Regions from separate parts of the Rhizobium sp. N621 genome, predicted to be linked through region 3. Evidence: predicted binding sites of a transcription regulator. Region 3 holds the regulator's gene; each other region holds the start of a gene.

Region 1 (4,280 bases), 1.9 Mb from region 3:
GCCCGAAGCGATGGTCATCAACCCCATCGCCATGCCGACATAAAAGAAATAGGCGCCCTGCGCCGAGGCCTCCTGCGTTTCCTGCACCGTCGCCATGATCCGCCGCTGCACGCCGGTGTGCACGAAGGCATAGGTGAAGCCGTGGAAACATTGCAGCAGGAAGAAGCCGGCAAAACCGGCGTTCATGGGAAACAGGATCCAGCGGCAGACGCTGACGGCGCAGCCGAAGCGGATAAGCGTCCAAGCGCTGAAGCGCCGATTGAGACGCTTCGACAGAAAGAACACCGTCACCTCCGAGGCAACGCCGGCGCTCCAGAGCAGGCCGACTTGCGTGCCGGAAAAGCCGAGCTGATGCCAATAGATCGAGGAAAAAGCATTAAGCACCGCATGGCTCGACTGCTGGATGGCGACGCCGATCAGAAGCAGCAGCAAATGCGGCTCGCTCAGACCGCGCCCGGTGGCGGCCGGAAGATCGATCGGCTGGCCGCGCCGCCGCGTCGGTCCGATCCGCGGACAGAAGATCGCCATCACCACGGTCATCGTGAAGCCGAACACCATCACGACGAGCACCATGCCGCCGCCCCACCGGCCGATCAGCTGACCGCCGAGGAGCGTCGAGATGATGAAGGCGATCGACCCCCACACCCGCATCGATCCATAGTCGAGCCCCCAGCGGCGCACACCCGAAATGACGATCGATTCGACGACCGGCAGATAAGGCGCGAAGGTGGCGCCCTGCAGCGCGAAGACGATCGTCACCGGCCAGAAGCTCGTCGTCCAATAAAGTGCGATTGCGGTCAGCAGCGACAGGCCGCCCGACCACAGCAACACGTCGGCGCGCTCCTTCAGGCGGTCGGCGATCATGGCGACGACAGGCGCCACCAGAACACGAACCACCATTGGTATGGCAAGGATGATGCCGATTTCATGGTCGCTGAAACTGTGGGTTTCCAGCCAAACGGGGAAGAACGGCAGCACGACGCCGTTGACGAGCAGCGGCGCGCAATAGGACAGCGCGCTGAGCAGCCGGAAGCGCTGCGGCGCTCCCTCACCCGAGGAATGTTGAGCGGGAATCATGGGTGGACCTGAAGGAAACTGGACGTTGTCCTAACACACCACCCGGAAAGCGACTATTGCGAGAAATAGCCGTCCGGAAACGTTTTAAGAAATAAATTGGGCCTGTCACCTCGCGGTAACGGCTAAATTGCTGGAGAGCCGCCGCGACTGCGACGGCGCCAAAATCAAGCCGCCTGCGGGGCGAGTTCCGCCTCTTCGGGACGCTCGACGGCGGTAAGCGCCGGTACGGCGGTGGCAAGCGCCCGCCAGGTGATCAGTTCGAAGGTGCCGTCGGCATGTTCGGCAACCGCCGTGCAGCTTTCCACCCAGTCACCCGTGTTGATGTAGCGAATGCCGTCCATGTCCTGGATGATGGCGTGGTGGATGTGGCCGCAGATCACGCCGTCGGCGCCGCTCTTGCGGGCCTCTTCGGCCACGACGCGCTCGAACTCGCCGATGAAATTGACCGCATGCTTGACCTGCAGCTTCGCCCAGGCGGAGAACGACCAATAGGGCATACCGAGGCGGCGGCGTACGGCCGCGAGCAGGATATTGATCCGAATCGCCGTATCATAGGCCCAGTCGCCGAGATAGGCGAGCAGGCGGGCGTTGCGGACGACGACGTCGAACTCGTCGCCGTGCAGGATCAGGTATTTCTTGCCGTCCGCGCCGTCATGCATCATACGCTCGACGACCTCGATGCCGCCGAAATGCATGCCCGGGAAGTCGCGCAGAAATTCGTCGTGATTGCCCGGGACGTAGACGACGCGCGTGCCCTTGCGCGCCTTGCGCAGCAGCTTCTGAACGACGTCGTTGCAGACCTGCGGCCAATACCAGCTGCGCTTCAGGCGCCAGCCGTCGACGATGTCGCCGACGAGCACGATCGTGTCCGCCTCGTGGTAGCGCAGGAAATCCAGCAGGAAATCAGCCTTCGCGGCCTTCGAGCCGAGATGGACATCGGAAATGAAGAGCGTGCGGAAATGTCTGGGTTCCATCATGTCTATCACGAGCTGCCGCTCATGCCCCATCTTTCATCTAGCCTTCCAAAACCAGACTCGTGTTTCAGGAAGATGACAAGCTGGGGAAAAGCCCTTCAGACTCCACCCATTCCGTCCGGATGGTAAACGCCGATCTCGTCGGTGGCGAAGCTCGCAATACCGACATCGGAAATCCGATCATCATAATTTCTCGCCGCGATGTTCCGGATCTTTCCCGTATACCGAGAATCAAATTAACAGCAGCTGCCGATCAAGGCGTAACCTGGGGGATTGATGATGCGCGCCCACACCGCGACAATAATGATTTCTATTGCACTGCTTGCAGGCTGCGCACCGACGCAGCAGGACTATGATGCGACAGTCACGCTGCTGCAGGGCAGCGCGAGAGCGAGAAATGAGTTCGTCAAAGTGTGCGCAAAGGATTTCGATGCAAATGCGCGTCGCACCGCAGGGATCGTGACAAACGCCTCCGACAAGGACGCTCCGAGGGTCGCCTGCCAGCGATATCTGACGGCCGCGACCTCCGGTCGCGCCACGTATCAGGATCTGCTCGACATCAAGGCTCACCGGTTTACGCCAAAGCTCATCAAGATCTTCCAGGGCCGCTGATAGCCCGGAAGACGCCCTCTCGCTCGTCGATTTTGAAACCGACGTGAACAAGTTCGACGGGCCAAGCGGATTGGGGGGGGGGAGCGGCCACTGGACACTCGCCCCTCTTTCGGACGGCGATGTTGCCCTGCCGATCGAGCGCGTTCATGATGACGACGATTTCATATCCGAAAAAGCGGGATGGCCGATGCGTCTCTTTCTCGTTCGCCATGGCGAATCCCTCGGCAATATCAACGAGCAGGCCTACCGCCAGTTCGGCGATCATAACGTGCCGCTGACGGAATGGGGCTATCGCCAGGCAGCGGAGGCAGGCGCTGTCATCGCCTCGTACCTGAGAGGGTTGCCGAGCCAGGGATTTCAGAAGCTGCATATCTGGTATTCGCCGTTTCTGCGCACGCGCCAGAGCAAGGATGCGCTGCTCGAAGCGCTGCCGGAAAACATCGTCGGCGATGTCAGGGAAGATTATCTCCTGCGTGAGCAGGATTTCGGCCTCTTCACCGAAATATACGACCATGCCGAGCAGAAACAGAAATTCCCCGAGGAATTCGAAAAATGGGCGAGGCTGCGCAATAATAGCGGCAAGTTCTATGCGCGGCCGCCGGACGGCGAAAGCCGGGCAGATGTGGCGCAGCGGGTGCGTCTCTTCCTCCAGACCGTCATGCGCGAGGCCGAAAGCGGCAACCACAATGTCGCGATCGTCGGCCATGGCGTCACCAACCGGGCGGTCGAAATGAATTTCCTGCACCACTCCGTCGATTGGTTCGAGCGCTCCGACAATCCTGGGAATTCCGACGTCACGCTGATCGAGGGAACGCGTCTGCAAGGCTACGACACCACACTGCTGCACCAGGCCGCCGACCGGCAGCCGGGACAGGAGGACAGACTGCGCGATGCATATGGCGCTGATGTGACGATGACGCCCGAAGCGCGGCGGATAGACCCCTCCCCAACCCCTCCCCACAAGGGGGAGGGACTAACGAGCGGCATCAACGGTGATAAACCCCGGCCTCTCCGCGGATGAAACGGTGAGTTAAAGAAGGACGGTGCGGCATCCTAGCCCCTCCCCCTTGTGGGGAGGGGTTGGGGCGGGGTTTTCTACGCTCTTCACGCAGCTCGCACCGCCGCCATCGGCTTCACGTTCTGATTCATCCGGAACAGGTTGTTGGGATCATAGCGCAGCTTGATTTCCGAAAGGCGCGCATAATTGGCCCCGTAAGCCATTTCGACCCGGTCGGTCTCGTCCTCCGGCATGAAGTTGATGTAGGCAGTACCCACAGCATGCGGCTTGGTTGCCTCGAAAAGTTCGCGCGCCCAGCCAACGCAGTTTCCGTCCATCTCGGTTTCCCGCCAGCGTGCATGGACATTCATGACGAAATGCGAACTGCGCTGTGGAAATGCCGTGGCTTCGGTCGGCACGCGACCGGCGGCGCCGCCAACATGGCCGATGAATATTTCGCATTCCGGCCCCGGCAGCTTCCGCACCGCATCGATGAGAACCTCGATCGCCGCGTCGGAAAGGGAGGCGAAATCCTGGCTCTTCCAATAGTTACGGGCGCCTGGCGTTAGAAGCGGGTCGAATGCCTGCTGCCAGCCGATGAACGGCATTGGGCCGACGAT
Region 2 (4,280 bases), 1.7 Mb from region 3:
AATCCTCGAGGCAGCGGCCGATCTCGGTATCACCGTCGATGCCGTCGTGCTCGATTATCACATGCCCGACATGAACGGCGCCGACGTCGCGCGCCGGCTGCGCGCCGATCCCCGCTTCGTCGAGCTGCCGATCATCTTCCTCACCTCGATGGATATTTCGGGCACGGAAAAGGAATTCGCGGCGCTGAACGGCCATGCGCATCTGATGAAGCCGGCACGCGCCAACGTGCTGCGCAACACTGTCGTCGAGGTCGTCCGCGCCCGCCGCGTCAAACAGGCCTCGGAAGCCGAGATCGCCCGGCTGCGGGCGGAAGCGGCCGTGCCGGCGCCTGCGCTTGCAACTGCACCCGAGCCGCAAAAGCGGGCGGCCGAATTCGTCGATGTGCTGGTTGCCGAAGACAACGAGGTCAACCAGATCGTGTTTACCCAGATCCTGCAGTCGACGGGGCTTTCCTTCCTGGTCGTCAACAATGGGCAGGAGGCGGTCGCCGCCTGGGAAAGCCACACGCCGCGCATCATCATGATGGACGTCTCGATGCCCGTCATGAACGGCCATGAAGCGACCCGGACGATCCGCGAGAGGGAAAAGGGGCAGGGCCACCGGGTGCCGATCATCGGCGTCACCGCCCATGCGCTCGAAAGCGACCGCGAAGCCTGCCTCGACGCCGGCATGGACGATTACATGTCGAAGCCGATCAGCCCGGAACTTCTGGAGGAGAAGATCCGGCTATGGCTCGGCAAGGATGAACTGCAGCCGGAGCGCACCAGCTACTGATCGCCATCAAATGGCAGTCGCAGGATTTATCGGGCGGGCACCTTGGTGCCGCAGAGCATTTCGCGCTTGCCGGCGAAGCCCGTGCGGCGTTCCACGGCAAAGCCGGCGGCGATGAGGTTGCGGCGCACGAAGCCGGCCGCGGCGTAAGTTGCGAAGGTGCCGCCGGCCACGGTCTTTTCGTTAACCGCACGCATCAGCTCTTCCGACCACATGTCGCCGTTGCGCGAGGGCGCGAAACCGTCGAGATACCAGGCGTCGAAGCCGGGTTTTGCCGCGGCGACGCCGTCGAGTGCCGCGCTGCAGACGACGCTGAGCCGCGTCTGGGCATCGAGATCGAGCGAGACGGTTCCGGCAGGCGTTTGCGGCCAGGCCGCCGTCAGCGCCTCGCGTTCCGCATTGATCTCCGGCCAGTGCGAGAGCGCCCGGCCGATCTCTTCGCCGCGCATCGGATGAAGCTCGAAGGAGATGAAATGAAGGTGCTGGCCGTGTTCACGGTGAAGCTTCCATTGCCGCCAGGTCTCGGCGAAGTTCAAGCCGGTGCCGAAGCCAAGTTCGCCGATGACAAAAGCCCGCCGGCCGTTCCAACGCTCCGGCAGGCCGTTGCCGGCGAGGAAGACATGGCCGCATTCCAGACGGCCATCGGTCTGGCAATAAAAATGATCGCCAAAGGCGGTGGAATAGGGCATATCGCCGTCGCGCCATTCGAGCGGCTGCGGCGCGCCCGCGCCAATCTGATCGGGGTTCACGTCTCTCATGGAAAAAGCCGATAGTCCTGCACCGGCGTCCGGTCAATCTTCTTGCGACTTGCTGATCGTCGGCGGCGGCATCATGGGGCTCTGGGCGGCCGTTCATGCCGAACGCTGCGGTATGAGCACCATCCTCGCCGACGCCGTTAGATTGGGCGGAGGCGCGAGCGGCGGCCTGCTCGGCGCGCTGATGCCGCATATGCCGGACCGGTGGTCGGAGAAAAAGCAATTCCAGTTCGATGCGCTGGTCTCGCTCGAAACCGAAATCACCGCGCTGGAAACCGAAACCGGGCTTTCGGCCGGCTACAACAGGTCCGGGCGGCTGATCCCGTTGCCGAAACCGCATCTCAACCGCATCGCCCGCGGCCATTCCGAAGATGCCGAGCGCCACTGGCGGGCTGGCGAGCGCCGCTTCCACTGGCATGTGCTCGACAGGCCGGATGTCGAGGGCTGGGTCGAGGCCTCTGCCGGCGAGAGCGGTTTCGTGCACGATACGCTCGCCGCCCGTGTTGCGCCCCGCTCGTTGATCTCAGCGCTGGTCGCCTTCCTGCGGCGGGCAAGACAGGTGCGCATCATGGAAAATGCCGTTGTCGCCGATCTCAATCCCGATCGCGGGACGGCCGAGATCGGCGGCGAAATCATCACGTTCGGCCGCTGCATCCTGGCCGCCGGCTATCAGTCCTTTCCCGTGCTGCAGGGGCTGACGCCGGGCTTGAAGCAGCCGCTCGGCCAGCCGGTGAAAGGGCAGGCGGCGCTGTTGAAAGCAGATGTCGACCCGGCGTTGCCGACGATCTTCCTCGATGGACTCTATGTCGTCGCGCATGAGGGCGGGCATGCGGCGATCGGCAGCACCAGCGAAAACCGTTTCGACGATCCCCTCTCGACCGATGCCCAGCTCGACGCGTTGATCGAGGCGGCGCGGGCGATCGTGCCGGCGCTCCGCAGCGCCCCTGTCATCGAACGTTGGGCGGGGCTTCGCCCAAAAGCCATCGACCGCGATCCAATGATCGGCCGCCACCCCATCCATCCCCGACTGATCGCGCTGACCGGCGGTTTCAAGGTCAGCTTCGGGCTGGCTCATCGGCTGGCGGAGGCTGCGGTTTGTATCGCAGGCGATAGAGATTGCCAATTTCCGCTGCCGGAAAGCTTCGCGATTTTAAGCCACATCGCGGTCGCTTCACGTTAAACGTGAATTAGATACAGCTGCCTTTCGTTATTCTGTCATGCAAATCACCTATCTGCTTGCGCATCGGCAGCACCGGATTTTACCGGTGCTCACTTCCTTGATGGAGGAAATTGCATGCGCTATGCCATTTGCTTCACGCCTCCGGCGAGCGATCCCCTGTCGCTCATGGCCGCCAATTGGCTTGGCCGAAACGTGTTTTCGGGCGATATGGTGGAGCCTCCGGCCGTCCGCGGCCTCGGCATCCATGAGATCGCCTTTTATACCGCCGTACCGCGGCGCTATGGTTTTCACGGTGTTTTGAAGGCGCCTTTTCACCTGTCCGCCGACGCATCCGAGTCGCAACTCTTGCGCGATCTCATGCGATTTGCCGGGACATACGCCCCTTTCCAGATTCCACGTCTCGAAATCGCCCGGCTCGGCAATTTCTACAGCCTGATGCCGAGCGCCCCCTGTGAGCAGATCCAGTATCTGGCTTCGGCCATCGTTCAGGAATTCGATCGTTTCCGGGCGCCGCTGAGTGAGGCCGATATCGAACGAAGCGATCCCGATGGGTTGTCGGCGGCGCAATTCGCCAATCTGCATCGTTGGGGCAATCCTTACGTGATGGAGGAGTTCCGCTTCCATATGCCGGTGACAGGCCCCATCAACGCGATCGATATGTCCCGCATCGAGCCAGTGCTGGGAACGATCTTCGAGCCCGTCCTGAGGGAGCCGGTGATGGTTTCGAATGTGGCTTTGATGATCGAGGAGGGCACTGGCGGTCCCTTCCGCGTTCACTCGCTCCACCCGATGGGCAAGGTCAGCGCGCGCAGGATCGCCTGAGCAGATGTCGATCTAAGTGGTTGTGTCGAAAAGAGAAATCCTGCTGTGCAGTTTCCGTCTCGACATTCCGGCTGCGGATGATACCGTTCCTTCGTCTTTCAGAAGGTGATTTGATGGTATCCGAGACCTACCCGCGCAATCTCGTCGGCTACGGGCGTCAGACGCCCGATCCGAAGTGGCCGGGCGACGCCCGCGTCGCCGTGCAGTTCGTCATCAATTACGAGGAGGGCGGCGAAAGCTGCATCCTCGAAGGCGATCCGGCGTCCGAAAACCTGCTGTCGGAGATCGTCGGCGCGGCCGCTTGGCCGGGGCAGCGCAATCTCAACATGGAATCGATCTACGAATATGGTTCGCGCGCCGGCTTCTGGCGGCTCTGGCGGATGTTCACCGGTCTAAAGGTGCAGGCGACCGTCTACGGCGTGACGCTGGCGATGGCGCGCAATCCCGAAGCCGTCGCCGCCATGAAGGAGGCCGGTTGGGAGATCGCCAGCCACGGTTATCGCTGGCTGGAATACAAGGATTTCCCCGAGGATCTGGAGCGCAAGCACATTCTCGAAGCCGTGCGCCTGCATACCGAACTCACCGGCGAACGGCCCTACGGGATGTATCAGGGCAAACCTTCCGACAACACGCTGCGACTGGTGCAGGAAGAGGGCGGTTTCCTTTATTCCTCCGATTCCTACGCCGACGACCTGCCCTACTGGGTGAAAGGCGTCGACGGGAAGCCCTTTCTGATCATCCCCTATACGCT
Region 3 (4,280 bases):
ATCGTGCTGGCGCTGTCGCTGCCGATCGGGGTTGCCGCCTCGATCTATCTCGAGGAGTTCGCGCCGAAGAACAGGCTGACGGACCTGATCGAGGTCAACATCAACAACCTCGCCGCCGTCCCGTCGATCGTCTACGGTCTGCTCGGCCTTTCCGTCTTCATCAACTTCATCGGCCTGCCGCGCTCGGCCTCGCTGGTCGGCGGCCTGGTGCTGACGCTGATGACCCTGCCGACGATCATCATCGCCACCCGCGCCGCACTGCGCGCCGTGCCACCGTCGATCCGCGCCGCAGCCCTCGGCCTCGGCGCCTCGAAGATGCAGATGGTGTTCCACCATGTCCTGCCGCTCGCCATGCCCGGCATCCTCACCGGCACGATCATCGGGCTGGCGCATGCGCTCGGCGAAACCGCGCCGCTGCTCCTGATCGGCATGGTCGCCTTCGTCGCCAATGCGCCGACGACGCCGCTCGATCCCTCGACGGCCCTGCCGGTCCAGGTCTATATGTGGGCGAACGAGGCCGAACGTGCCTTCGTGGAACGTACTTCGGGTGCCATCATCGTCCTGCTCCTGTTCCTGATCGTCATGAACATGGGCGCCATCCTCTTGCGTCGTCGCTTCGAGCGCCGCTGGTAAACGGAGTAGATATCATGAACATGCTGACGGAAGCTGCAGTTGAAAAGGCGCTGGATCAGAAGATGAGCAACGTCCCGTATAAAATGATCGGACAGGATGTCTCCGTATACTACGGCGAGAAGCGTGCGCTTTTCGACGTGAACCTGAACATCCGCGAAAACACCGTAACCGCCCTGATCGGCCCCTCGGGCTGCGGCAAGTCGACTTTCCTGCGAAGCCTCAACCGCATGAACGACACGATCGAGGGGTGCCGCGTCACCGGCAAGATCACGCTCGACAGCGACGACATCTATGATCCGGATATCGACGTCGTCGAACTTCGCGCTCGCGTCGGCATGGTTTTCCAGAAGCCGAACCCGTTCCCGAAGTCGATCTACGAAAACGTCTCCTACGGACCGCGCATCCATGGCCTCGCCAAGTCGAAGGCCGATCTCGACCAGATCGTCGAGACCAGCCTGCAGCGCGCCGGCCTCTGGAACGAGGTCAAGGACCGCGTGCACGAGTCCGGCACCGGCCTCTCCGGCGGTCAGCAGCAGCGCCTGTGCATCGCCCGCGCCGTTGCCGTCAGCCCTGAGGTCATCCTGATGGACGAACCCTGCTCGGCGCTCGACCCGATCGCCACCGCCAAGGTCGAGGAACTGATCCACGAGCTGCGCGAGAACTACACGATCGTCATCGTCACCCACTCCATGCAGCAGGCCGCGCGTGTCTCGCAGCGCACCGCCATGTTCCACCTCGGCAACCTCGTCGAGGAGAACGACACCGACAAGATGTTCACCAACCCGGACGATCCGCGCACCCAGGACTACATCATGGGTCGCTTCGGCTGATTGCGGCAATCCGAAGCCTTCCCGTTATTCGAGGACAAAGCCCCATGGCATCGACACATATTTATTCTGCCTATGATGATGATCTGAAGTTCCTCTCCAGGCGGATTTCCGAAATGGGCGGCCTGGCCGAGCAGATGGTCGCCGAATCCGTCCGGGCGCTGGTCAACGGCGATACGGCGCTGGCGCAGAAGGTCATCTCCGACGATGTGATCCTCGATCACACCGAGCGCGAGATCGGCGACAAGGCGATCGTCACCATCGCCCGCCGCCAGCCGATGGCCGCCGACCTGCGCGAAATCATGGGTTCGATCCGCATCGCCGCCGACCTCGAACGCGTCGGCGACCTCGGCAAGAACACCGCCAAGCGCGTCATCGCCGTGCAGAGCACCGGCGTTCCGCGCAAGCTCGCCCGCGGTCTCGAGCACCTGTCCGAGCTGGCGCTCGTCCAGCTCAAGGAAGTGCTCGACGTCTATACGACGCGCGCCGCCGACAAGGCGACCGCCATCCGCGAGCGCGACAACGAGATCGATGCGATGTACACCTCGCTGTTCCGCGAGCTCTTGACCTACATGATGGAAGATCCGCGCAACATCACGAGCTGCACGCATCTGCTCTTCTGCGCCAAGAACATCGAGCGCATCGGCGACCATGCCACCAACATCGCCGAGACGATCTACTACATGGCGACGGGCGCCCAGCCGGAAGGCGATCGTCCGAAGGATGACAGCGCCAACACCGTCGGCGCCGCGACGGAATAATCGTTCCGAACGAGCCGCCCGAGCCCGCCGCCCGGACCAGTCACTTGCGTGCGCGCCCGTTCGGGGCGCGCAAAGAGGTCGCAGCCAATTTCTGAATTTGCGCAGGACGCCTGGTTAAATCGTCCCGGTTTAAGGCTTGTGCGCGAGGAGACGGACACGCATGATCCCGAGAGTCGCAGTTGTTGAAGACGAGGAAGCGCTCAGCGTGCTCCTTCGCTATAATCTCGAAGCGGAAGGCTTTGAAGTCGATACCATCCTGCGCGGCGACGAGGCCGAAATCAGGCTTCAGGAGCGCACGCCCGATCTCCTCATCCTCGACTGGATGTTGCCCGGCGTCTCCGGCATCGAACTCTGCCGGCGCCTGCGCATGCGGCCGGAAACCGAGCGGCTGCCGATCATCATGCTGACGGCGCGCGGCGAGGAGAGCGAGCGGGTGCGCGGACTGTCCACCGGCGCCGACGATTATGTCGTCAAGCCCTTCTCGACCCCCGAACTCGTCGCCCGCGTCAAGGCGATGCTGCGTCGGGCCCGTCCCGAGGTGCTGTCCTCGGTGTTGAAATGCGGCGATATCGAACTCGACCGCGAAACCCATCGCGTTCATCGCAAGAGCCGCGAAGTCCGCCTCGGCCCGACCGAATTCCGCCTGTTGGAATTCCTGATGTCGTCGCCGGGCCGCGTCTTCTCGCGCTCGCAGCTGCTCGACGGCGTCTGGGGCCACGACATCTATGTCGATGAACGCACCGTCGACGTCCATGTCGGCCGCCTGCGCAAGGCGCTGAATTTCTCCAACATGCAGGACGTCATCCGCACCGTCCGCGGCGCCGGCTATTCGATGGAGGCCTGAGGCTGAGGGAGTGTGTGGTCGGCGTTCCCGCCGGTGCAGCCTTTCCCAGGCCCTTCATTGCACCGGCGCGGCGTATGAGCGGGCACCACCTCACCTCTGTCATCCAGGCACCACCTCTCCTCTCCGTCATCCCAGGGCTTGACCCTGGGATCCATGCGGCTGGCGCTGCGGGAGGAGCGATGGCATTCAAATGCAGGGAAATTATCGAAGCCGAGTGCCTGGTCGTGGATCCCAGGGTCAAGCCCTGGGATGACGGAATGCGTGGTCGGCTTTGCTGCCAAACACAAAGGTCGCTTCCCCACTCTAATCACAAAAAACGGGCTGCTCGGCCCGTTTCTCACTCTCGACGATGTCGCCCGCTCAGCTGACGCGCGCTGCCGCCCGGCGGCGTTCGTTGATCGGCTGATAGGCAAGCTTCTGATGATAGCTGCAATAGGGCGAATTGTCAGGGGATTCGCAGCCGCAGAAGTGGAAATCGTCCTTCAGCGGATCGCCGACCGGCCATTTGCAGGTGCGTTCGGTCAGTTCCGTCAGGCCGAGGCGGCGGGAAATCGGCACGACCACGTTGCCCTTCGGCACGTATTCCATTTCCTCGACCGTTTCGATCTCGATCTCTTCCTTCAGCATCGTTGCGCCCTGCTGGCGGGTAACGGTGCGGGTGGTGATCCGGGAGGCGTAGTTCGGCGCGCGCGGCGCCGATGTCTGGCGCTTCGGCGTGCGCGCCGCCGTCGCCGTGCCGCCGGCCTTGGCACGACCCGGCAGGTTCAGCCGGTGCACCTTGCCGATAACGGCGTTTCGGCTCACGCCGCCAAGCTGCGCAGCAATCTGGCTGGCGCTCAGTCCCTCGGCCCAAAGCTTCTTGAGTTTCTCGACCCGCTCGTCTGTCCAGTTCATGCCCTGTCTCCACCGTTTGCGTTGGTGATGGCAGAATCCCTCACCGTTGTCCCGGAAGCCTCCGAAACAAGAAACGCTTGATCAATTTTGGTGACTAGTTCCGCCGCATGCAGTCTAGTAATTGAACTTTAACCTAGTGTGAGGCTGACTCCGTGACAAGAGTCGCGGGAATCCGGATGAATCGAATTTCAAGTTTTCCCCAACTTGCTTCCTCTGCGTGTCATTTCTGCAATAATGCCTGTTGAAGGCCGAAAGTGCCCCTGTACAAGCTTGCTGCATACGCTAAGGCCGCAGTTTTGTTGACATTGCAGCGCGAAAAGG

What was found. The regulator PhoB, encoded in region 3, activates phosphate uptake and scavenging genes when phosphate is short. The targets are predictions, from matches to a motif close to TGTCATNNANCTGTCAT.
Region 1: AMK00_RS12030 (UDP-2,3-diacylglucosamine diphosphatase) is a predicted target of PhoB. The motif match lies at 2,116-2,132, and genes of this name have one in related genera.
Region 2: AMK00_RS15995 (DUF1045 domain-containing protein) is a predicted target of PhoB. The motif match lies at 2,730-2,746, and genes of this name have one in related genera.

Annotation. Positions count from the first base shown of each region.
Region 1 is NZ_CP013495.1:2,471,650-2,475,929, forward strand. It holds gene AMK00_RS12025 (MFS transporter) at 1-1,077, opposite strand, end outside; gene AMK00_RS12030 (UDP-2,3-diacylglucosamine diphosphatase) at 1,242-2,084, opposite strand; gene AMK00_RS12035 (hypothetical protein) at 2,331-2,663, shown strand; partial or broken gene AMK00_RS12040 (histidine phosphatase family protein) at 2,851-3,588, shown strand; gene AMK00_RS12045 (FAD-binding oxidoreductase) at 3,768-4,280, opposite strand, start outside.
Region 2 is NZ_CP013495.1:3,285,700-3,289,979, reverse strand. It holds gene AMK00_RS16010 (response regulator) at 1-775, shown strand, start outside; gene mnmD (tRNA (5-methylaminomethyl-2-thiouridine)(34)-methyltransferase MnmD) at 802-1,530, opposite strand; gene AMK00_RS16000 (NAD(P)/FAD-dependent oxidoreductase) at 1,529-2,707, shown strand; gene AMK00_RS15995 (DUF1045 domain-containing protein) at 2,822-3,529, shown strand; gene puuE (allantoinase PuuE) at 3,643-4,280, shown strand, end outside.
Region 3 is NZ_CP013495.1:555,307-559,586, forward strand. It holds gene pstA (phosphate ABC transporter permease PstA) at 1-633, shown strand, start outside; gene pstB (phosphate ABC transporter ATP-binding protein PstB) at 648-1,463, shown strand; gene phoU (phosphate signaling complex protein PhoU) at 1,508-2,221, shown strand; gene phoB (phosphate regulon transcriptional regulator PhoB) at 2,382-3,065, shown strand; gene AMK00_RS02745 (GcrA family cell cycle regulator) at 3,426-3,959, opposite strand.